DNA from 4 places in the Streptomyces sp. NPDC059477 genome. Region 4 is predicted to be linked to each of the others. Evidence: riboswitches for the same ligand, from Rfam matches in the RefSeq annotation. Region 4 holds a riboswitch; each other region holds the start of a gene.
What was found. A riboswitch is a leader RNA that binds a small molecule or an ion and turns the genes downstream of it on or off. The one in region 4 is predicted to bind cobalamin.

Region 1 (4,975 bases), on a different contig from region 4:
ATGACATCGGCGTCGAGGTCGTCGATGGCCCCCACGATGTCACCGAACTCGGCGTAGCACATATGGGTGTGGACCTGGGTGTCCGGGCGGACCCCGGCGGTCGTCAGCCGGAACGCCTCCGTCGCCCACGCCAGGTATCCCGGCCGGTCGGCCGCCCGCAGCGGCAGCGTCTCGCGCAGCGCGGGTTCGTCGACCTGGATGACGGACGTGCCGGCCGCCTCCAGGTCGGCCACCTCGTCGCGCAGGGCCAGCGCCACCTGCCGGGCGGTCTCGCCGAGCGGCTGGTCGTCCCGTACGAAGGACCAGGCCAGCATGGTGACCGGGCCGGTCAGCATGCCCTTGACCGGGCGGTGGGTGAGGGACTGGGCGTACGTCGTCCAGCGCACGGTCATCGGCCGCGGGCGGGAGATGTCCCCGGCCAGGATCGGCGGGCGGACGTACCGGGTGCCGTAGGACTGGACCCAGCCGTGCTGGGTGGCGAGGTAGCCGGTGAGCTGCTCGGCGAAGTACTGGACCATGTCGTTGCGTTCGGGCTCGCCGTGCACCAGGACGTCCAGGCCGGTCTTCTCCTGGAAGGCGATCACCTCCTGGATCTCGGCCCTGATGCGCTCCTCGTAGCCCGCCGTGTCGATCCGGCCCGCCCGCAGTTCGGCGCGGGCGGTGCGCAGTTCGGCGGTCTGCGGGAACGAGCCGATCGTCGTGGTCGGCAGCAGGGGCAGGCCCAGATGGGCGCGCTGTGCGGCGGCGCGCTCGGGGTACGGCTGGGAGCGGCGGGCGTCGGTGTCCGTGACGGCGGCGGCGCGGGCGCGCACCGCCGGGTCGCGGGTGATCGGCGAGCCCGCACGGGAGGCCAGATCGGCCCGGTTGGCGGCCAGTTGTGCGGCGATGGCGTCCGTGCCCCGGGTCAGGCCCTCGGCGAGGGTGACGATCTCCGCCGTCTTCTGCCGCGCGAACGCGAGCCAGCGCCGTACCTGCGGCTCGATGTCCCGCTCCAAGGCTGTGTCGAGCGGCACATGCAGGAGGGAGCAGGACGCGGCCACGTCCACCCGGTCGGCGAGACCGAGCAGCGTGCCCAGGGTGGAAAGGGACGCCGTCAGGTCGTTGACCCAGATGTTGCGGCCATTGACCACACCGGCCACCAGCCGCTTGCCCGGCAGCCCGCCGACCGCGGCGAGTGCGTCGAGGTTGGCGGCGGCGGACTCCGTGAAGTCCAGGGCGAGCCCGTCCACCGGCGCCTTCGCCAGCACCGGCAGCGCCTCGCCGAGCCGGTCGAAGTACGACGCCACCAGCAGCTTCGGCCGGTCGGTGAGCGCGCCGAGATCCCGGTAGGCGCGGGCGGCGGCGTTCAGCTCGGCCGGGGTGCGGTCCGCCACCAGAGCGGGCTCGTCCAGCTGCGCCCACTCGGCGCCCGCCGCGCGCAGCTCGGCGAGGACCTGCGCGTACACCGGGAGCAGCCGGTCCAACAGGGTCAGCGGGTCGAAGTCGGCGGCCACGCCCGGCGCGGGCTTGGCGAGCAGGAGGTAGGTGACCGGGCCCACCAGCACCGGACGGGCGGCCAGACCGAGGGCGAGGGCTTCCGTCAGCTCGGCGACCTGCTTGCCGGAGTCGGCGGTGAAGACGGTGTCCGGGCCCAGCTCGGGGACCAGATAGTGATAGTTCGTGTCGAACCACTTCGTCATCTCCAGCGGCGCCACGTCCTGCGTGCCGCGCGCCATCGCGAAGTACCCGTCCAGGGCGTCGGCGGCCACCGCCTCCCGGTGCCGGGCCGGGATCGCGCCGACCATCACGGTCGTGTCGAGCACATGGTCGTAGTAACTGAAGTCACCGGTGGGGACCTCGGCGATGCCGGCGTCCGCCAGCCGACGCCAGTTGTCACCGCGCAGCCCGGCGGCGGTGGCACGCAGTTCGTCGGCGCCGACCCGGCCCTTCCAGTAGCCCTCGATGGCCTTCTTCAGTTCCCGGCGCGGTCCCTGACGGGGGTAGCCGTACACGGTCGCCCGTGCTGCCGCGGCTGCGGACTTGGTGGTCACGGAGATCTCCTTCGCGAGATGAATCCCTGAGATCCCGGAGACGGGACGAGGACGCGAAGGGTGACGGACCCGGCGGGACCCGACCTCGCGCGCTACGGCACGGTCATCCGCCTGGTACGTACGCCGACCCGCCCACGAGGTCACCGGGAGTCCGCGCACGGAGGTCCGCGCGCGGGCAGTGGCAGGTCTTCGGACTCACGGGCACGTCCTGACGACGTCAGGTCACCTACTGGCCGTCGCTTCCCAGGCCCGTCCGGGCCCAGTGCGTATGACGGCGGTCGTTCCCGCTCACCGCTGCGGGGCAGTCCCGGATTCCCACCGGGTTCCCTCTTACGACGCATCCCGCCTGGCGGACGGGGCGAACCAGCTGCACAGGCCACCCTAACCGCTCGGTGCGCCGGGGAACACCCGTGCCGTGCCCGGGGGAGCGGACACGGCACGGGAGCGGGTGCCCGCGCTCAGTGCGCCTCGCGCGTCCTCCCCTCCGGTTCCCCGGGGCCCTCGGGCGGCTCGTAGCGCAGCGGGGTCAGCTGGTGGACGTCGTAGCGCAGCCGCAGTGCGGCGATCGCCGAGTCATCGACCTCTCCGTCCGTGGCGAGGATCTCCAGCAGTTCCTCGAAGTACCGTTCGTGGGCCGGGGGCGGGGCGGCCTGGAACAGCACCCTGGCCGGTGTGCGGCCGGTGTTGGCGAAGGCGTGCGGGCAGCCCGGTGGCACGAACAGCAGGGTGCCGGGCCCCGCCCGGACGGCCCGCTCACCGGCGGCCGACTCCCACTCCCGCCAGTGGTCCGGGGACCGTACGAGCGGCTCGAAGGCCAGTACCTCCAGCTCGCCCTCGATGACGTAGAACAACTCCTCGCTGTGGGTGTGGGTATGGGCGCCGACATCGAACCCGGGCGGCACGACGACCTCGAAGGTGGAGGCCGCCCGGGAGTGCTCGCCGGTCACCTTGAAGGTCACCTCCTGGGCGGCGACCGTCACGGTCCGGCCCCGGCCGGGCGGCAGCAACAGCGGCCCGGGAACCGTGTGCGCCGCCGTCGTCGCCCTCCGCTCGCCGGGGCGTCGGCGGGGGCCCGGGTCCCGCTCACCAGGTCACCGGCAGGGACTCGGGCCTGCGGCTCCGGGCGACCGGCTTGTCGTGCGGCGGCCGGGCGGGCAGCGGATCGAAGTCCGGGCCGGTCGGATCCGGTACCGCCCGGAAACGCGTCGACCGGTCCGCGAGCGCGGCCGTGGTCATGACCGGCCCTCCGTGGACACCGAGGCGGTGCCCGTCGCGGGCGCCGGGGCCTGCGCGCGGACCCGCACCGCGGCGACCGGGACCACCCGCTCGGGCACCTCCGGCGGGGAACCGGCGGGAGCCGGGGCGGTGGCGCCCACGGCGTGGGCGGCCTCGACCGGCACGGCGGCGGTGGTGGCGGCGGCTGCCGCCCGCGCGGCGGCGGTGGCGGCGGTCCGCGCGGCGGCCTCGATGACGACCGCGGTGTCCGCCGTGACGCCCGACCCGGCGCCCGTCTCCGCTGTGCCCTCGGGGCCGTCCGTGGTCCAGCGGCCCATCGAGATCTCGGCGGTGATGCCCGGCCCGAACCCGGCGATCATCCCCGACGCCCCCGGCGCGCAGCCGCCCTCCTCGAACAGCCGGCGCAGCGCGTCCAGGACGACCGCGCTCGCGATGTTCCCGTACTCGGCCAGCGTGGCCCGGCTGAAGCGGAACATCTCCGGCGGCACCGCGAGATAGTGACTCAGGTCGTCCAGGATGCGCGGCCCGCCCGCGTGGATCAGATAGAAGTTCTGCGCGCTGGCGTCCCGCCGGTGCCGGGCGGCCAGCGCGGACAGTGCCGGGGCGAGCTGCTCCATGGTGCCCGGGACCCGCCGATCGAGCTGGAAGTGGAAGCCCGTGGGCCGCACCCGGTAGGCGATCCAGTCCTCGCTGTCCGGCACCAGATACGAGCCGTTCACCTCCAGCTCGATGCCGGTGCCGCCCGAGCCGCGGACCACGGCGGCGGCCACCGCGTCGCCGAACAGTCCATTGGACAGCATGTTGCCCACCGTCAGATCGGTGGGCTGGTAGCACAGGGAGCAGAACTCGCAGGCCACGATGAGGGCGTTGGAGCCGGGGTGCGCCTGGCAGAAGTCGTGCGCCCGGTTGATGGCGGCGCCGCCCGCCGCGCAGCCGAGCTGGGCGATGGGGATCTGCCGGCAGTCGTACCGGAACCCCAGTGTGTTGATCATCCAGGCCGTCATCGAGGGCATCATGAAGCCCGTGCACGACACGTAGATGATCAGATCGATGTCGCGCGGTCCGAGCCCGGCGTGCTTGAGGGCCCGCTCGACCACCTCGGGGACGCGGGCCTTCGCCTCGGCCTCGTACGTCGCGTTGCGGGCCTCCAGGCCCGGATGCCTGAGCGTGCGCTCCAGTGGCTGCACGATGTGGCGTTTCTGGACCCCGGTGTTGCCGATCAGCCGTAGCGCGAGCGGTAGTTGCTCGTGCCCGGCGTACAAGGAGCGGGCCAGACCCAAGGTCTGTTCATGAGTGATCGTGTACTCGGGTACCGCTACCGCGGGGCGGCACAGTACAGGCATGGTTTCCCCCTTCAGAGATGATCCGCTACAGAGATCCGTCTCGGCAGAGCGGTGCTTGCCCGGCATGTCCTCGGAACATGCGACAAGCACACTAAACGCACCCGATAGCATGAGATGGGTGTGGGAGTGGGCATGAAGGGGCGTGAATCAACGCGCCGGGCCGGGGCGCACGCCCGGCGTACGGCGGCGGACGGCGGCGGACCCGGGTGGATGGAGCGGATGCCCTGGACGTCGTGGCTCCGTAACTCCATGGAGGTCGTGACTCCCGCAGACGCGGACAGAAGGTGACCGCAACGGTTCCTAACGTGGCGCGTGGCCACAGCGCAGTCAACCGAAGGAGCCCCTCCATGACCGTTCTCGTCACCG
Region 2 (4,975 bases), on a different contig from region 4:
ACGTCACCAGCGCCACGTCCACCACGGGCGCGGGCACCCCGGCCCGCACCAGCCGGGGCAGCAGATCGGACATGGGGGTGGTGAACGCGAACAGCAGCACCCCGAGCGAGGCGGCCGACGTCCGCAGCAGCAGTTCCCCGGCGCGCACCGGCCCGCCGTCCGCGAGCCCGACGAACCCGCCGGGTCCGCCGACCCGCACCAGCAGCGGCAGCGCGCCGGTCACACAGAAGCCCAGCGGCACCCGGTAGGCCCGCCACAGCTTGCGGCCGGGCACCCCGGCCGGGCCCAGCAGCACCGTGAGGGCCGCCGCCAGCACCAGCGCGGCCCCCGGCCAGGGCGGCAGGGAGATCGCCAGCACGGTCAGACCGAGCCCGAGCACGGCCTTGTCCACGGGATGACGGCGGCGCCAGCGACTGCTGTGCGCCGCCGCGTCGATCGGCAGCACGCGGGCTCAGCCCCGGGAGACGGCCGCACCGCCGCCGCCCTCGGCGCCCTCGGTGCCCCCGCCGCCCTCCCGGGCCGCCGCCGCCCGCTCCTCGCCCTGCCGTCGTCCGCGTCGCAGTCCGAAGTAGTAGGCGAGCACGCCCGCGCCGATCGCCGCCTGCAAGGCGAACAGGGCCGACTCGATCTCCCCGGACGGCGGTTCGTACAGCGGCGAGAACCAGGGCTCGTAATCCGGCCGGATCTCGGTGATCGCCGTCTCCGCCTCGGCGTCGGCCCCGGCGAACGGCTCCTCCTTGTGGTCGCCGAGCCCGAGGGCCAGCGGCAGTACCGCGAGGGCGGCCACCGCGAGCAGCAGCAGCGCATTGATCCGCGTAGCGCGCTTCACTTGGCCACCGCCTCCTGCTCGCCCTTGCGGTGCTGCTCGCCCTTGCGGGTCAGCAGCACGCCGAGCCGGGTCAGCTCGCCCTTGCTGGACTGCACCAGCAGCCGCATCACCAGCACCGTGAGCAGACCCTCGCTCACCGCGAGGGGGATCTGGGTGACGGCGAAGATGGCGCCGAACTTGCCGAGCGCGCCCACGAATCCGCTGCCCGGGTCGGGGAAGGCCAGCGCGAGCTGCACACTGGTCACGCAGTACGTGGACAGGTCGGCGACGAAAGCGCCGAAGAACACGGCGACCATCAGCGGCACGTCGTAGCGGCGCAGCAGCTTGTAGACGGCGTAGCCGGCCCAGGGCCCGACGATCGCCATGGAGAAGACATTGGCGCCGAGCGTGGTCAGCCCGCCGTGGGCCAGCAGCAGTGCCTGGAACAGCAGGGTGATGGTGCCCAGCACCGCCATGATCGGCGGCCGGAACAGAATGGCGCCGAGACCGGTGCCGGTCGGGTGGGAGCAGCTCCCGGTGACCGAGGGCAGTTTCAGCGCGGACAGGACGAACGTGAAGGCCCCGGAGGCCCCGAGCAGCAAGGTGCTCTCGGGATGCTCCCTGACCTCACGGGTGAGTGAACGGACTCCGTGGACGACGAACGGCGCCGACGCGACAGACCAGGCGATCGCGTGGGCCGGGGGCAGAAAACCCTCGGCTATGTGCATGGCTCAGCAGACCCTCTCCAGCACCTCGTGGATGGACGACGCGCCTTGGCCGGTCTCCTGGCTGACGGGTACCACCGCCCATGCCCCGCCTTCCCGGATCACAACGATCCAGTGGCTGCCCGTGAGGGCCGGAGCCGGACTTCCCGATCACAGTGGCGAGGGCCGCACCGGCATCACACCGGATTTCCCGTTCACCAAGGCGTGGCGACAGTAGTGCGCGGATCGGGCCATGACAAGCAGGGACGGACCGGGCGCAGCGGCCGGAGCCGGCGTCGCCGGGCGGGGCCTGGACCGGAGCCGGACGGGTGTGGGCTATCCCACCTGTCCCAGCCCCCTGTCCCACCCACCCCACCCACCCCGCCTACCCCACCTGTCCGTCCTGCGCTCTCGCCGTCGCCGACGGACTGGGCGCGGGGGAGGCGGTGTTGACCCCCAGGTCGGGGCGCGGGGCGAGGACCACGACCGGGGCGCCGGGCTGCGGGGGCGGCGGGGTCAGCTGGTCCTTGGGGAGCTTGGGCGGGGTGGTCTGCTGGAAGTTGACCTGGTCATGGTTGACCAGCCCGGTCTTCTCCAGCACGGTGATGTGGTCCAGCACGGTGTCGTTGGCGAGGTCGGCCAGCTGCCGTACCAGCGTGTTGCGGGTGTTGGCGCGGGTCTTGGCGACCACGGGGAAGATCTGACCGTGGGTGACCCGCATGATCTGCACGGCCGTGGAGTCGAAGGACCTGCCCTGCTCGGCGGCGACCGTGGCCACGAACTGCTGCTGCTGGGGGCTCGCCTGGTTCGGCAGCGTGATGTCGAGATCCGGCGCGATCTCGTGGCACAGCTCGTCCAGCCCGGCGTGTCCGACGATCAGATGCTTGCCCGCCTCCTTCATCTCCGGTGTCGTGCCCCGCTCCATCGCCAGCTCGCCCAGCGGGTACTCCCAGAGCCCGGCGGCCCGCACCTTCACCACGAAGTCACGGTCCGCCTCGGTCAGCGGCCCCCACTGGGTGTTGGCGATGATCCGGTTCTGGTCACCGGCCGTGTTCTCGACCCCCAGCATGGCCGGATAGGCGAGCGCGGTGAGGGTAAGACCCATGGCACCGAAGACGAAGACGCTCCCCACCTTGGTGCGGGAGATGGGCATGCGGCCTCCTGACACGAACGGGCACGTGCGGCGGGTACGACACGTTCGACCTACAGGGCACGTACGACGCGCACGACTTGTACGACAGGAGATACGGACGCCCGTCCCGGATCCGTCACCGGGGCGGGAGAATTTTCCCCGGCGGACCTGTGCAGTACGTCACACATCTGTCCGAGCCGGTCGCACACCGTGTCGCTGTTCGGCCGAACGGGTGACTTGCCGTAAGAATGGCTGGTGCAGGAGATGAGAACGAGGCAGATCGGGGGGAGCCGGTGAACAGTCGCGACGTCACCGATGAACAGTGGGAAGGGCTCGCTCAGGTCGTACCCCTGAGGGGACGTGACGCCTGGCCGTCCGCCGTGGACCACCGGGCCCGGCCGGACGCGGAGACCGAGGCGCGCCGCCGCTTCGTCGTCCTGCGGGTCAATATCTTCGCCGACGCCCGCGAGGTCGCCGAGACCCTCATGGCCGGCATCCCGGTCCTCCTCGACCTCACCGGCGCCGAGGGCGATGTCGCCAAGCGGGTCCTCGACTTCAGTACGGGCGTGGTCTTCGGCCTGGCCAGCGGGATGCACCGGGTGGACCGCAATGTCTTCCTGCTGACCCCGCCGGGCACGGAGGTGCAGGGCCTGATGGCGGGGGTGGGCGGGCCGGGCGCCTGAGGGCCGGGTCCCGGCCGGACGCCACGCCACGTCACGTCACGTCACGTCACGTCACGCTTCGCCCGTTCGTAGGAAGAACGCGGCGCCGAAACGGTTCAGCCGAGTACGACCGTCATACGTTCACCGGCATGCCCAGGTCCGTCGAGGGGCGTCCCGGCGGGGCGCGTCCGTATCTCACCGAGTTGCGTCTGTCGGCGTTCGCCGGCCATCTGCGGGGTGTCTTCCCGCTGGGGCCGGTGACCTTGTTCGCGGGGCCCAGCGGGAGCGGGAAGAGCAGCGCGCTGCGGGCGTACGAGGCGCTGGCGCGGCTCGCCGGGGGAGCGGAGCTGGGGGAGGTGTTCGCCGACCCGGGCGCGTGCGTTCCCGAGCGGGCCCGGCCCGATGCCCAGCGGCGCCGGGGATTCCGTATCGGCTGCACGGCCGACGGGCCCCGGGGGCGGGTACGGCTGGACGTCGCCGTACAGGCCGAGCCCGATCTGCGGATCGTGGGCGAACGGCTCTCCGCCGACGGGGTGGTGCTGCTGGAGACCGCGCTGCGCGACCCCGGCCGCCGGGCGGTGCAGGCGGCGTGGCACACCGCCGGATCCGCCCAGGTGACCCGCGCCCCGCTGCCCGACGACCGGCTCGGCACGCCGTTGCTGCCGCTGCGGGTGGCGGGGCGGACCGAGGGACAGCGCCGGGTGCTGGCCGCCGCCGAACAACTGGTGGTGGCCCTGCGGTCCGTCTTCCCGGTCGATCCCCGCCCCGCCCGGATGCGCGACCCGGTGCCCGTCGGCGCCGCCCGGCTGCGCGGCGGCTGCGACAACCTCGCCGGGGTGCTGTGGCGCCTCCGCGAGGAGGAGGATTGCGGGGGCCGCCACGCCCGCTTCGTCGCGGCCGTCCGTTCCGGCTGCCGGGGCCCGGTGCGGGACGTGTACGCCGAACCGTGCGCGCCGGGCACGGTCCGCGCCCTGCTCGACCGTGGCGCCGGACTGCGTACGGAGCTGGCCCGGCTCGGCGACGGCGAGTTGCGGTATCTCGCGCTCGCCCTGGTGCTGCTCACCGGCCCCGGCGTGCTGGAGGTCGGCCCGCCCGGTGAGGTGCCTCCGGCGCTGCGGTCCCTGACGGTGCTCGCCGACGGCCTCGACCGGGGCCTGGACGCACGTCAGCGCGCCGAGCTGCTGCGGCTCGCCACCGACGCGGCCGGGCCCGGTCACTTCCGGTGCGTCGCGGCGGTGAGCGACGCCGACTGGGCCCGGGGAACGCCCGGGGTGACGGTGGTACACCTTGATCCGTGAGTGATGAATCAGTGAGCGGTCAATCAGCGAGCGGCGCATCCGGGAGCGGGGAATCCGGCGGTGGTGGACGGCGACTCGACGTACCGGCCCTGCAACGCCGTCTCGCCGACTTCGCCGCGGCCCGCGACTGGCAGCCGTACCACACCCCCAAGAATCTGGTCGCCGCGCTGAGCGTGGAGGCGTCCGAACTGGTCGAGATCTTCCAGTGGCTGACGCCCGAGCAGTCGGCGCGGGTGATGGACGACCCCGGGGCCGCGCACCGGGTGCGGGACGAGGTCGCCGATGTGCTGGCGTATCTGCTCCAGCTGTGCGAGGTGCTCGGCGTCGACCCGCTCGCCGCGCTGGACGCCAAGATCGACCGTAACGAACAG
Region 3 (4,975 bases), on a different contig from region 4:
GGTCGGGGCTGTCCAACGAGTGGGCGTTCAGCGCGTTCGCGGCGGCCGGGACGGCGGCCGTGGACGTGACACCGGGCGCAGACGCCACCAAGAACGCCAGAACGGTCTACCGCGCCCTCCTCTCCACCAGCACCTGGCCGTCCGCCACCCCGGTCGTCACCGACTACGAGCGCGCGACCCTCAACGCCTACGCGGCGGGCATCGACCCGGCGAGGGTCTCCGCGTCCCGCAACCTGATCGCGGACATCTACCGCTACTGGCAGACGGCGGAGCCGGGTTACTTCGGCCCGTCGGCCAACTTCAACGGCACGGTGTTCGCGGCGCTGGCCCTGAACGGCGCGAAGACCCAGTCCGGCCAGGTCCGCGTCCCCCAGTCCCTCCGCGACTCCCTGATCACCCGTATCCGGGCCAACCAGCACAATGACGGCGGCTGGAACTACGGCAAGGCCGAGGGCAACCCGACCCAGCTCGCGGCGGCCGGCGACATCGACATGACCGGCGCGGCGATGGCGGCGCTGTGCGTGTCCGGCGTCCCGAACACGGACCCGGACATCACGCAGGCCAAGGCGTTCCTGAAGAGCAAGCTGGTGGCGAACAGCGGTGCCTTCAACGCCATGTTCGGGGCGAACACCGACTCCAACGGCTGGGCGGTGTCGGGCCTGAACGCCTGCGGCATCAACCCGCAGACCGGTGACTTCCTGACCTCCCTGGGCCGGACACCGGTGGACTTCCTCATCGCCCAGCAGTTCAACCCGGGCGGCGGCTTCAAGTACCTGCCGACCGACACCGCCCCCGCCGCCTACGCGTCGATCGACGGCCTGCGCGCGGTGGCGGGCGGCGGCTTCACCTCTCCCCCGCCGGTCCCGGTGACGTCCGGCGCCCCGCAGTGGGTGGGCCAGAGCACGTTCACCTCCGGTACGGCGACGAGTCTGCCCCTGACGGTGGACGACGGCGCCGGGGGCCTGAAGGTCTGCTCGGTGCCGGTGACCCCCACGGGAGGTACGACCACGCTGGGCGCGGTGCTGGACGCGGCGATCACCGGGGCCACCCCGTCAGGCTGCGTGACCGCCCTCACCCCGGCCTCCGGCACCGGCACGATCACCGCCCTGAACGGCAAGGCCAACAGCGGCACGAACACCTGGAAGGTGAGCGTCGACGGCGCCCCCTTCACCGCCGCCACCCGCCAGAGCACGGTGAACGTGGGTGACACGATCGCCGTGCGCTGGGGAGCGTGAAAGGCCAGAGGCTCAGAACGCCGTCCAGGTGAACGCCACCTGATCCCCGGCGTTCAGCTTGAACTGGCAGCCACCGACGGGGGTGGGGACACCGTTGACGGAGATGTTCCAGTAGGCGACCCCGCCCCCGCTGACGTTCTTGATGGTGTCGACGGAGTAGTCGTCGAACGACGCGTACCAGGTGCCGTCCCAGGTGAAGTGACGCTTGCGGGCGGCATCGTCGAGAGCGGCGGTGGGCGTCGGGACGGCGGTGGGATTGACCCCGCCGTTGGTCCCGTCGCATCTGTGGGTACCACCGCTCACGGTGGTCACGTCGTGCCCCTTGGTCCTCACCTTCCCGTTGAACAGCACCCCGTCCGGCCCCTGCACGGTGAGGGTGACCTTGATCGGGGCGTTCGTGTTCACGGCCGGGGCGGTGGTCCTGGCCGACGCTCCGGTGTCGGCATGGGCGACGGCCGGGCCGGAAACGAGGGCGAGCCCAAGGACGGCAGCGGCGGCGAGAGTACGAGAGACGGCTGTGCGCGGCATGACCGGGCCTTTCGGTGCGGTACGGCGGTCCACGCCCGTCACCGAAGAACGCACCCACGCCACCGGTTCACCGGAACCGGGCGGGACGGCCCTCTCGGCTTCGCGCTGTAGACCATGACAGGGAAGCGGTACGCACGGCACACGCCGGGTTCCCCGACTCACGGCCCCAAGGACCGCACACGGTTGCAGGTCAGCGCCGGATTCCCACCGGCTTTCCCCAGTCGCGCACCTGTTCAGTTGTGACAAGCCTTTGGATTCTAGGGCGTGTTGGCGTCCCTCGCCCCGGACTCGGCCATCATGTCCAGCACCTTCGGCTCGGCCCACCCGGTCCCGCCGCGTGAGCGACCTTTCTCGGTCATCTGCGCCGAGCCGGTCCCTACACCGGCTGCTACCGTGTCATGTCTCTGACCCAATCGAGGGGGCGGGTACTCATGACCAGGCCATGGGAAGCCGATCCGGCCACGACGTTCAAGCGGCGACTGGGGAAGTCTCCGCAGGAATTGGGGATCACGACCGACAATCCCGATTGCCCCGACATCTGGGAGCTGGCGAACGGGGACATCGCCGTCGTGGGCCGGGACCTCACGGAATCCCTGGGCGAGAAGCTGCCGCCAGGGGTCTCGGTGGGGACGGACGAACGGCTCGTGGTCATTCCGAGGAACATGCTCATCGCGGCGAAGCCGGATATCCCGAGCGCTTGATCACTATCCCGAGCGCTTGATCGCTGCTCGATGACGAGATGAGGGCGGGGCGCGCCCCGCGCTCTCTGGAGCACCTCACGCGCTGCGTTTGCGGGCCGTGGTCTTCTTGGTCGGGGTCGGCTTCGTCGTGGGTTTCTTGGTGGTGGATTTCGCCGTCGGCTTCTTGGCCGTGGACTTCGCGGTGGTGGGCTTCGCGGTCTTCTTCGCTGTGGACGCGGTCTTCTTCGCGGCCGTTTTCCCGGTCGCGGGCGTTTTTGCCGTCGTGGACGTCGACTTCTTCGCGCCCGTCTCCTTGGGGGCCGCGCGGGGTGTCCTGCGGGCGGGCAGGGTGCGGACCTCGGCCTCCTCGCCGGGCCGTGGTTCCTCGCCGCGGGATTCCTTCGCCGCGCGGACGCTGCTCTCCAGGGCCGCCATGAGGTCCAGGACCTTGCCGCCGGAGGCGGGCTCGGGGAGGGAAGGGGGGGCCTCGCCGGCCACCTTCGCGGCGATGACCTCCTCCACGGCCTCGCGGTACTCGTCGTGCAGATCGTCCAGGTCGACCTCGCCGAGGGTGGCCATCAGGGCGTCCGCCAGGTCCAGTTCCTTGTCGCGGACCGTGACGGAGGCGTCGGGGGCCACGCCCTCGGGGGCGCGTACCTCGTCGGGCCAGAGCAGGCCGTGCATGGCGATGACGTCGTCCAGCACCCGGAGCATCCCCAGGCGCTCCCGGCCACGCAGCGCGAACTTGGCGATGGCGACCTTGTTGCTGCGCTTGAGCGCCTCGCGGAGCAGGGTGTACGGCTTGGCCGCGGGGGTGCCGCTCGCGGCCAGGTAGTAGGCGGTGCCCATCTGGAGCGGGTCGATCCGGTCGGCCGGCACGAACGCGACGATCTCGATCGTCTTCGCCGTGGGGATGGGCAGCTGCGCCAGGTCCTCGTCCGTGATGGGGATGACCGTGCCGTCCGCGTCCTCGTAACCCTTGCCGATCTCGGCCTGGCTGACCTCGCGGTCCTCCAGGTCGCAGAACTTGCGGTAGCGGATCCGGCCGCCGTCCTCCACATGGATCTGGCGGAAGGAGATGGAGTGGCTCTCGGTCGCGTTCACCAGCTTGATCGGGATGCTGACCAGGCCGAAGGAGATGGCTCCGTTCCATATGGATCGCACGATCAGCACCTTTCGAGGCCCGTAAAATAGGCGAATATGGTTGATTTCGTGTGATTCTCATCGTATGACGCCTATCACCGAGGTGGCGGGGCGGCGGCTCGCGCTGAGCAATCTGGAGAAGGTGCTCTATCCGGCGACCGGGTTCACCAAGGGCGAGCTGCTGCACTACTACGCGACCATCGCCGACGTACTGCTGCCGCATCTGCGCGACCGGCCGGTGTCCTTCCTGCGGTATCCCGACGGGCCCGGCGGTCAGGTGTTCTTCACCAAGAATGTGCCGCCGGGTACGCCCGAGTGGGTCACCACCGCCGAGGTGCCGCGCGCCGAGGGGCCGGCCCGGATGGTCGTCGTCCAGGATCTGCCGTCGCTGATCTGGGCGGCCAATCTGGTCACCGAGTTCCATACGCCCCAGTGGGTCGTCCAGGCCCCGGACGTCGCCGACCGGCTTGTCCTCGATCTCGATCCGGGGGCGCCCGCGACCGTCGTGGAGTGCTGCGAGGTGGCGCTGTGGCTGCGGGAGCGGTTGGGGGTGGATGGGATCGAGGCGTATGCGAAGACCTCGGGGGCCAAGGGGCTGCATCTGCTCGCCGCCGTGCGGGGGGCCGGGTCCGGGGAGGTGTCGGAGTACGCGAAAGGGCTCGCCCTGGAGGCGGAGCGGGCCCTGCCCCGGCTGGTCGTGCATCGGATGACGCGGAGCCTGCGGGGCGGGAAGGTGTTCGTCGACTGGAGTCAGAACGCCGCGCGGAAGACGACCGCCACGCCGTACACCCTGCGGGCGCGGGGGGAGGAGATGGTGTCCGCGCCGGTCACGTGGGGGGAGGTGGAGGGGTGTGGGGTGGCGGCGGAGTTGGAGTTTCGGGCGGGGGATGTGGTGGATCGGGTTCGGGGGTTCGGGGATCTGATGGCGGGGCTCTGGGGGGCTGGTGGATCGGGTTTGCCGTGAGGGGGTGGGGGCAGCGGTTGTCGGCGGGGTGCGGGTGGTGTGTGGGTGCTCGCGCAGTTCCCCCGCCCCTGATGGCGTTGCGGTGATCGGAGGTTCCAGCGGGCCCCACTGCCCTGCAGCGACGCCCGGTCCCTCGGCCCAGGGGCGCGGGGAACTGCGCGACCAGCCACCTCCCAGCCGCAGACGAAGGGCCGCCCCCCTCACACCCGCCCCCAGGCCCTCCGGTCGCGGGCCATCGCGTGGAGGGCCTCCACGTCCGCCGGTTTGAGGACTCCGCCCTGGCGGGACAGGTCACCCAGGGTCACGTCCGTCAGCACACGGACGCCTCGCGGGAGGGCGAGGACGTCCAGCCGGGACGCGCCCACCACCGCCAGTACGGCGTGCACCTCGGCCGTGAGGGCGTAGGACGCGCGGTCGGCGTCCGC
Region 4 (4,975 bases):
TCGATCGTGTTCGACAACGTCCGGCACGATCTCTACGACGCCCTGCACTGGATCGACTTCACCCACGCCATGGCCGGGGCCGTCGCCCTGCTGCGCGAACACGCCGTGTTCGCCGGACTGTCCACCGGCGCCGGATATCTGGCCGCCATGCACGAGGCCCGCCGCCACCCCGACCGGCTGCATCTGGTGATCGGCGCCGACACCGGGCACCGCTATGTGGAGCGGGTCTTCGCCCGGCACGCGGAGGCCCTCAACCCGGCCGTGCTCAAACCCGTCGAGATCTCCGGCGCCGGAGAACTGGCCATGCCCTGGTCGACCATGGCGTGGCGGCGCACCCCCTGCCCCGCCGAATGGAAGGAGCGGGCGGCATGAGTGTCGTACTGCTGGAATCGCTCACCTTCGGCCTCGGGCACCTGGTCCGCGCCGCCGACGCGCTCGGCGAGCGGCTGGTCCTGCTGACCCGCGATCCCGCCTACTACGCCTACGAGCTGGAGCGGCTGCCCGCGCACGCGCTGGACGTGGTGGAGACCGACACCTTCGACGTGGAGGGCGTCGCGGAGCTGCTGGGCCGCACGCCCGAGCTGCGCGGGCTGATCAGCTCCACCGACACCTGGATGCTGGTCGGCGCCGAACTGGCGGCCCGGTTCGGGCTGCCCGGACTCGACCCGGACGTGCTGCGGCTGACCCGTGACAAGGCGGCCGTGCGCAATCTGCTGTACGAGGCCGGGCTGAGCCGGGGCCGGGCCCTGGCGGCGGACGGGCCGGGCGGGGACGTACGGGAGCTGCTGCTGAAGGAGATCGGTCTGCCCGCCGTGGTGAAGGACTCGGCGGGCACCGGGAGCCAGAATGTGTGGCTGGTGCGGGACGAGGCCGAGCTGGACGCGGCGCTCGCCGAGTCGGCCGGGCGGACCCTCAAGGGCAGGCTGTTCGCGGAGCCGTACTTCGGCGGGCCGGTGTACAGCGCCGAGACCCTCACCTGGGCGGGCCGGACCCGGCTGCTGGGCGTGTCCAGCCGGCTGATGTCGCCGGAGCCGTACTTCCGCGAGGAGATCACGGCGTTCCCGGTGGCGTTTCCCGAGGCGCTGCGCGGCTCCCTGGAGGGGTGGCTCGACGCGCTGCTGGCGGCCGTCGGGTACACCGACCGGTTCGCGCATGTGGAGTTCGTGCTGACCGCCGATGGGCCGGAGCTGGTGGAGGTCAATCCACGGATCGGGGGCGCGCTGGTCGGCGAGGGACTGTGCCGGGCGCTGGGGGTCAATGTGTACGAGGCGATAGTGGAGACGGCGCTGGGGCGGCGGCCCGGGCTGCTGGACGCCGAGCCGCCGGGCGGTCCGGCCGTGGCGTTCGTGCTGGGGTATCCGGCCGCGCCGGGCGTGTTCAGCGGGGTCGCCGGGCTGGAGCGGCTGGCGGAGCTGCCGGGGGCGCCCGCCTGGTTCCCGGTGAAGCGGGTCGGCGACCCGGTGGAGCATCTGGCGGACAGCCGGGGCTACGCGGGGATCGTGTACGCGGAGGCGGAGACCGCCGAGCTGGCGACCCACCGGGCGGTGGCCGCCGCGAACGCCGTACGGGTGCTCACCGAGCCGTTCGCGCCCGGGGCCGCGTCCGGTGAGTGAACGTGCCAAGGGCCGGGCGGGGCTGGGGCCGCTCGACGGGCCGCTGCGGTTTCTGCTGCTCAGCTCGTTCCTGATCCCGCTCGGCAGTTTCATGGTGCTGCCGTTCATGTCGGTGTTCCTGCACGAGCGGCTCGGTATGGGGCTCGGCACGGTCGGCGTGGTGCTGGCGGTGGCGTCCCTCGTGCAGTTCTCCGGCGGGATCGCGGGCGGGGCGCTCGCGGACCGGATCGGGCTGCGCCGCACGATGCTGTGGGCGCTGATCGTCCGTACGGCCGGGTTCACCGGGATGCTGCTGGCGCTGCGCTGGCCGCCGCTGGCGGTTCCGGCGCTGGTCCTGACCTGCTGCGGCGCGGCCCTGTATCTGCCCGCCAACAAGGCGTATCTGGTACACGGGGTGGCCGACGAGCGGCGCCCGGCGTTCCTGTCGGCGGGCAACGCGGCCCTCAACGCGGGCATGGCGGTGGGCCCGCTGATCGCCGGGCCGTTCGTGCTGTCCTCGCCGGGCTGGCTGTTCGTCGCCGTCACCGCCCTGTTCCTGCTGGTCACGGCCGGGCACACCCGGCTTCCGGCGGTCGGGGAACGCCCGCCGGGCCAGCAGCCGTCCCGGCAGGGCCTGCTGACCGGCGTGGCGGCGCTCCCGTTCGCCGCCAACCTCCTTGCCTTCTATCTGTACTTCCACTTCCAGCACTTCCTCGCGGTGTACGCGGTCGAGCGGGCCTCCAGCGAGTTCTACAGCCTGGTCCTGCTGCTGTGCTTCGCGCTGGTGATCGTCGTCCAGCCGCTCGCGTCGGACCTGATCCGGCGGATGCCGTACGCCCTCGCCCTCGGCGTCGGTTTCGCCGGGCTCGCGGCGGGGCTGGCGGTGCTGGCGATCGGCAGCCGCCCGGCGCTGCTGGCGGGCGGGGCGCTGATCACGCTGGGCGACATCGTGCTGTTCCTCAAGAACGACCTGGAGGCACTGGCGCGCAGCCCGCGCTCGGACGCCGTCGTCTTCGGTCAGCAGCGGCTGGCGGCGGGGCTGGGGGCGGGCGCGAGCGGGGTGCTGGGCGGGCAGCTGTACGGGGCCGGGGAACGGGCCGGGGACACCGGCTGGTTCTGGCTGCTGGCCGCCGCGCAGTGTCTGCTGCTGCCCTGGCTGCTGGCGCTGCTGCGCGGCCCCGCGACCCGGGACGCCCCGGCCGCCGTACCACCCGAGACCCCCTCCCCCACGGTGCCGACGACGAAGGAGCGATGAGGCCGAATGACACGGACCGGCGGGTTCCAGGACGACGACTTCTGGACCGAGTTCCATGACTTCCTGTTCTCCGAGCAGCGCCACACCCAGGCCGCCGATCTGCTCGGCAGCTCTCCGCTGCTGGACTTCCCGGCCGGGGCGCGGGTGCTGGACCTGTGCTGCGGTCCGGGCGTGTTCACCGTGCCGCTGGCCCGGCGCGGCTACGCCGTGACGGGGGTGGATCTGAGCCCGGCGATGCTGGAGCGGGCACGCAAGCTGGCGGCCGACGCGGGGGTCGGCGTCACGTACGTGCGGGCGGACGCGCGGGAGTACACGGCGCCGGGCGGCTTCGATGTCGCCCTCAATCTGTTCACGTCGTTCGGGTACTTCGAGGACCCCGCCGACAACGCGCGGGTGCTGCGCACCCTGCACGACTGCCTGGCGCCCGGCGGAACGCTGCTGCTCGACCTCGCGGGCAAGGAGCTGCTGGCCCGCCGGGTCACCCCGCCGAAGGTGGTGACGCGCGGCGAGGATCTGATGGTGCAGACGGACACCGTGCTGGACGACTGGGCGCGGCTGCGCAGCGACTGGGTCCTGGTGCGGGGCGAGCGGGTCACCCGGGCCACGCTGGTGTGGTTCGTGTACAGCGCGGTCGAGCTGCGGCGGATGGTGGCGGAGGCCGGGTTCGGCCGGGTGGAGGTCTTCGGCGGCTTCGACGGACGGCCCTACGACGAGAACGCCGAGCGGCTGGTGGTGCGGGCGACGCGGCAGGACTGAGGCGGCGACGCGCCAGGGGCGGGGGGTGTGATCCCCCTGACCTTTTGGCCCGGACTGTGCGGAACGTAGTATCACGAGGTCAATAGCCGCGACGGGAGACAGGAAGCCGGTGTGAGTCCGGCACGGTCCCGCCACTGTGACCGGGGAGTGCAACCCTTCGACATGCCACTGCGCGACGCGCGGGAAGGCGGGGGGAACGTCGATCCGGGAGTCAGGACACTGGCCTGTCGCGGGCCCGTTTTGAGGAGCGCGGACTCCCCAGGAGGCTCAACGTGTACGACGGCATGTCCCGTCCCGCCCTGTCCACCCCTGCCCGCCGGCGGCTGCGCGCGGCGGCGCTCGCCCTGTCGGCGGCGCTGCTGGCCGCCGGCTGCGGCTCGTCCGGTGGTTCCGGCGCCGATCCGAAGGCTTCGGCCGCCCCCGCCGACGGTTTCCCCGTCACCATCGACAACTGCGGAGTGAGCACGACGTACGACGCCCCGCCCGAGCGGGTCGTCACCATCCACCAGCACCCGGCCGAACTGATGCTCGCGCTCGGGCTGAAGGACCGTATGGTCGGCACCGCCTTCCCCGACTCGGCGCCGCTGCCCGAACTGGCGAAGGACTTCGAGGCGATCCCGGAACTGGCTCAGAAGGAACCGTCGTTCGAGACGGTTCTCGACGCCGAGCCCGACTTCGTCTACGGCGGCTACGGCAGCGCGTTCGCCGACAACGAGGGCCGCTCCCGTGAGGCGTTCGCCGACGCGGGCATCGACACCTATCTCAACCGCGAGTACTGCGAGGGCGCGGCGTCGGCCACGATGAAGGACACCTACGACGAGATCCGCACCATCGGTGAGATCTTCGGGGTGTCCGAGCGCGCCGACGCGCTGGTCACCGACCTTGAGGGCCGGGTCGAGGCGGCGTCCGCGGCGGTGGCGGGCGAGGAGCGGGTGCCGGTGTTCGTGTACGACAGCGGCGACAAGTCCGCGTTCACGGCGGGCGGCAAGGGGCTGGGCAGCGAGCTGATCCGGCTGGCGGGCGGCGAGAACGTCTTCGCCGATCTCGACGAGGTCTTCGGGGACGTCTCCTGGGAGCAGGTCGTGGAGCGCCGGCCCGAGGTCATCGCCATCTACGACTACGCCGGGGCGGGCAGCGTCGAGCGGAAGAAGGAGTTCCTGCTCGCGCAGCCGGCGCTGGCCGACGTCCCGGCGGTGAAGAACGAACGGTTCGTGGTGCTGCCGCTGACGGACACCCTGGTCGGGGTGCGGTCGGCGTACGCGGTCGAGGATCTGGCCCCGGCGCTGCACCCCGAGAGCTTCCGGTGACGCTCGCCGCCACCGAGCGGGCCGCCGGGTCTCCCGGGGGCGGGCCGAGGGCGGGCCGGGCGACG

Region 1: linked by a shared signal. The riboswitch ahead of metE (5-methyltetrahydropteroyltriglutamate--homocysteine S-methyltransferase) and the one ahead of ACFXAZ_RS29970 (ABC transporter substrate-binding protein) in region 4 are both predicted to bind cobalamin.
Region 2: linked by a shared signal. The riboswitch ahead of ACFXAZ_RS16905 (energy-coupling factor ABC transporter permease) and the one ahead of ACFXAZ_RS29970 (ABC transporter substrate-binding protein) in region 4 are both predicted to bind cobalamin.
Region 3: linked by a shared signal. The riboswitch ahead of ACFXAZ_RS26240 (DUF4430 domain-containing protein) and the one ahead of ACFXAZ_RS29970 (ABC transporter substrate-binding protein) in region 4 are both predicted to bind cobalamin.

What each region holds. Positions count from the first base shown of each region.
Region 1 is NZ_JBHYUG010000052.1:33,269-38,243, reverse strand. Features, by position in the region: gene metE (5-methyltetrahydropteroyltriglutamate--homocysteine S-methyltransferase) at 1-2,030, opposite strand, end outside; cobalamin riboswitch at 2,210-2,396, opposite strand; gene ACFXAZ_RS24555 (cupin domain-containing protein) at 2,489-3,040, opposite strand; gene ACFXAZ_RS24550 (hypothetical protein) at 3,114-3,266, opposite strand; partial or broken gene ACFXAZ_RS24545 (type III polyketide synthase) at 3,566-4,609, opposite strand; gene ACFXAZ_RS24540 (NmrA family NAD(P)-binding protein) at 4,957-4,975, shown strand, end outside.
Region 2 is NZ_JBHYUG010000028.1:73,500-78,474, forward strand. Features, by position in the region: gene cbiQ (cobalt ECF transporter T component CbiQ) at 1-445, opposite strand, end outside; gene ACFXAZ_RS16900 (energy-coupling factor ABC transporter substrate-binding protein) at 452-829, opposite strand; gene ACFXAZ_RS16905 (energy-coupling factor ABC transporter permease) at 826-1,536, opposite strand; cobalamin riboswitch at 1,566-1,750, opposite strand; gene ACFXAZ_RS16910 (DUF4142 domain-containing protein) at 1,898-2,665, opposite strand; gene ACFXAZ_RS16915 (cell division protein SepF) at 2,893-3,327, shown strand; gene ACFXAZ_RS16920 (AAA family ATPase) at 3,456-4,604, shown strand; gene ACFXAZ_RS16925 (nucleotide pyrophosphohydrolase) at 4,694-4,975, shown strand, end outside.
Region 3 is NZ_JBHYUG010000059.1:21,902-26,876, forward strand. Features, by position in the region: gene ACFXAZ_RS26235 (hypothetical protein) at 1-1,235, shown strand, start outside; gene ACFXAZ_RS26240 (DUF4430 domain-containing protein) at 1,248-1,763, opposite strand; cobalamin riboswitch at 1,889-2,029, opposite strand; gene ACFXAZ_RS26245 (hypothetical protein) at 2,195-2,464, shown strand; gene ACFXAZ_RS26250 (Ku protein) at 2,540-3,616, opposite strand; gene ligD (non-homologous end-joining DNA ligase) at 3,672-4,550, shown strand; gene ACFXAZ_RS26260 (nuclease-related domain-containing protein) at 4,751-4,975, opposite strand, start outside.
Region 4 is NZ_JBHYUG010000079.1:13,564-18,538, forward strand. Features, by position in the region: gene ACFXAZ_RS29950 (cysteine synthase family protein) at 1-372, shown strand, start outside; gene ACFXAZ_RS29955 (ATP-grasp domain-containing protein) at 369-1,613, shown strand; gene ACFXAZ_RS29960 (MFS transporter) at 1,606-2,847, shown strand; gene ACFXAZ_RS29965 (class I SAM-dependent methyltransferase) at 2,854-3,603, shown strand; cobalamin riboswitch at 3,663-3,846, shown strand; gene ACFXAZ_RS29970 (ABC transporter substrate-binding protein) at 3,876-4,910, shown strand; gene ACFXAZ_RS29975 (FecCD family ABC transporter permease) at 4,907-4,975, shown strand, end outside.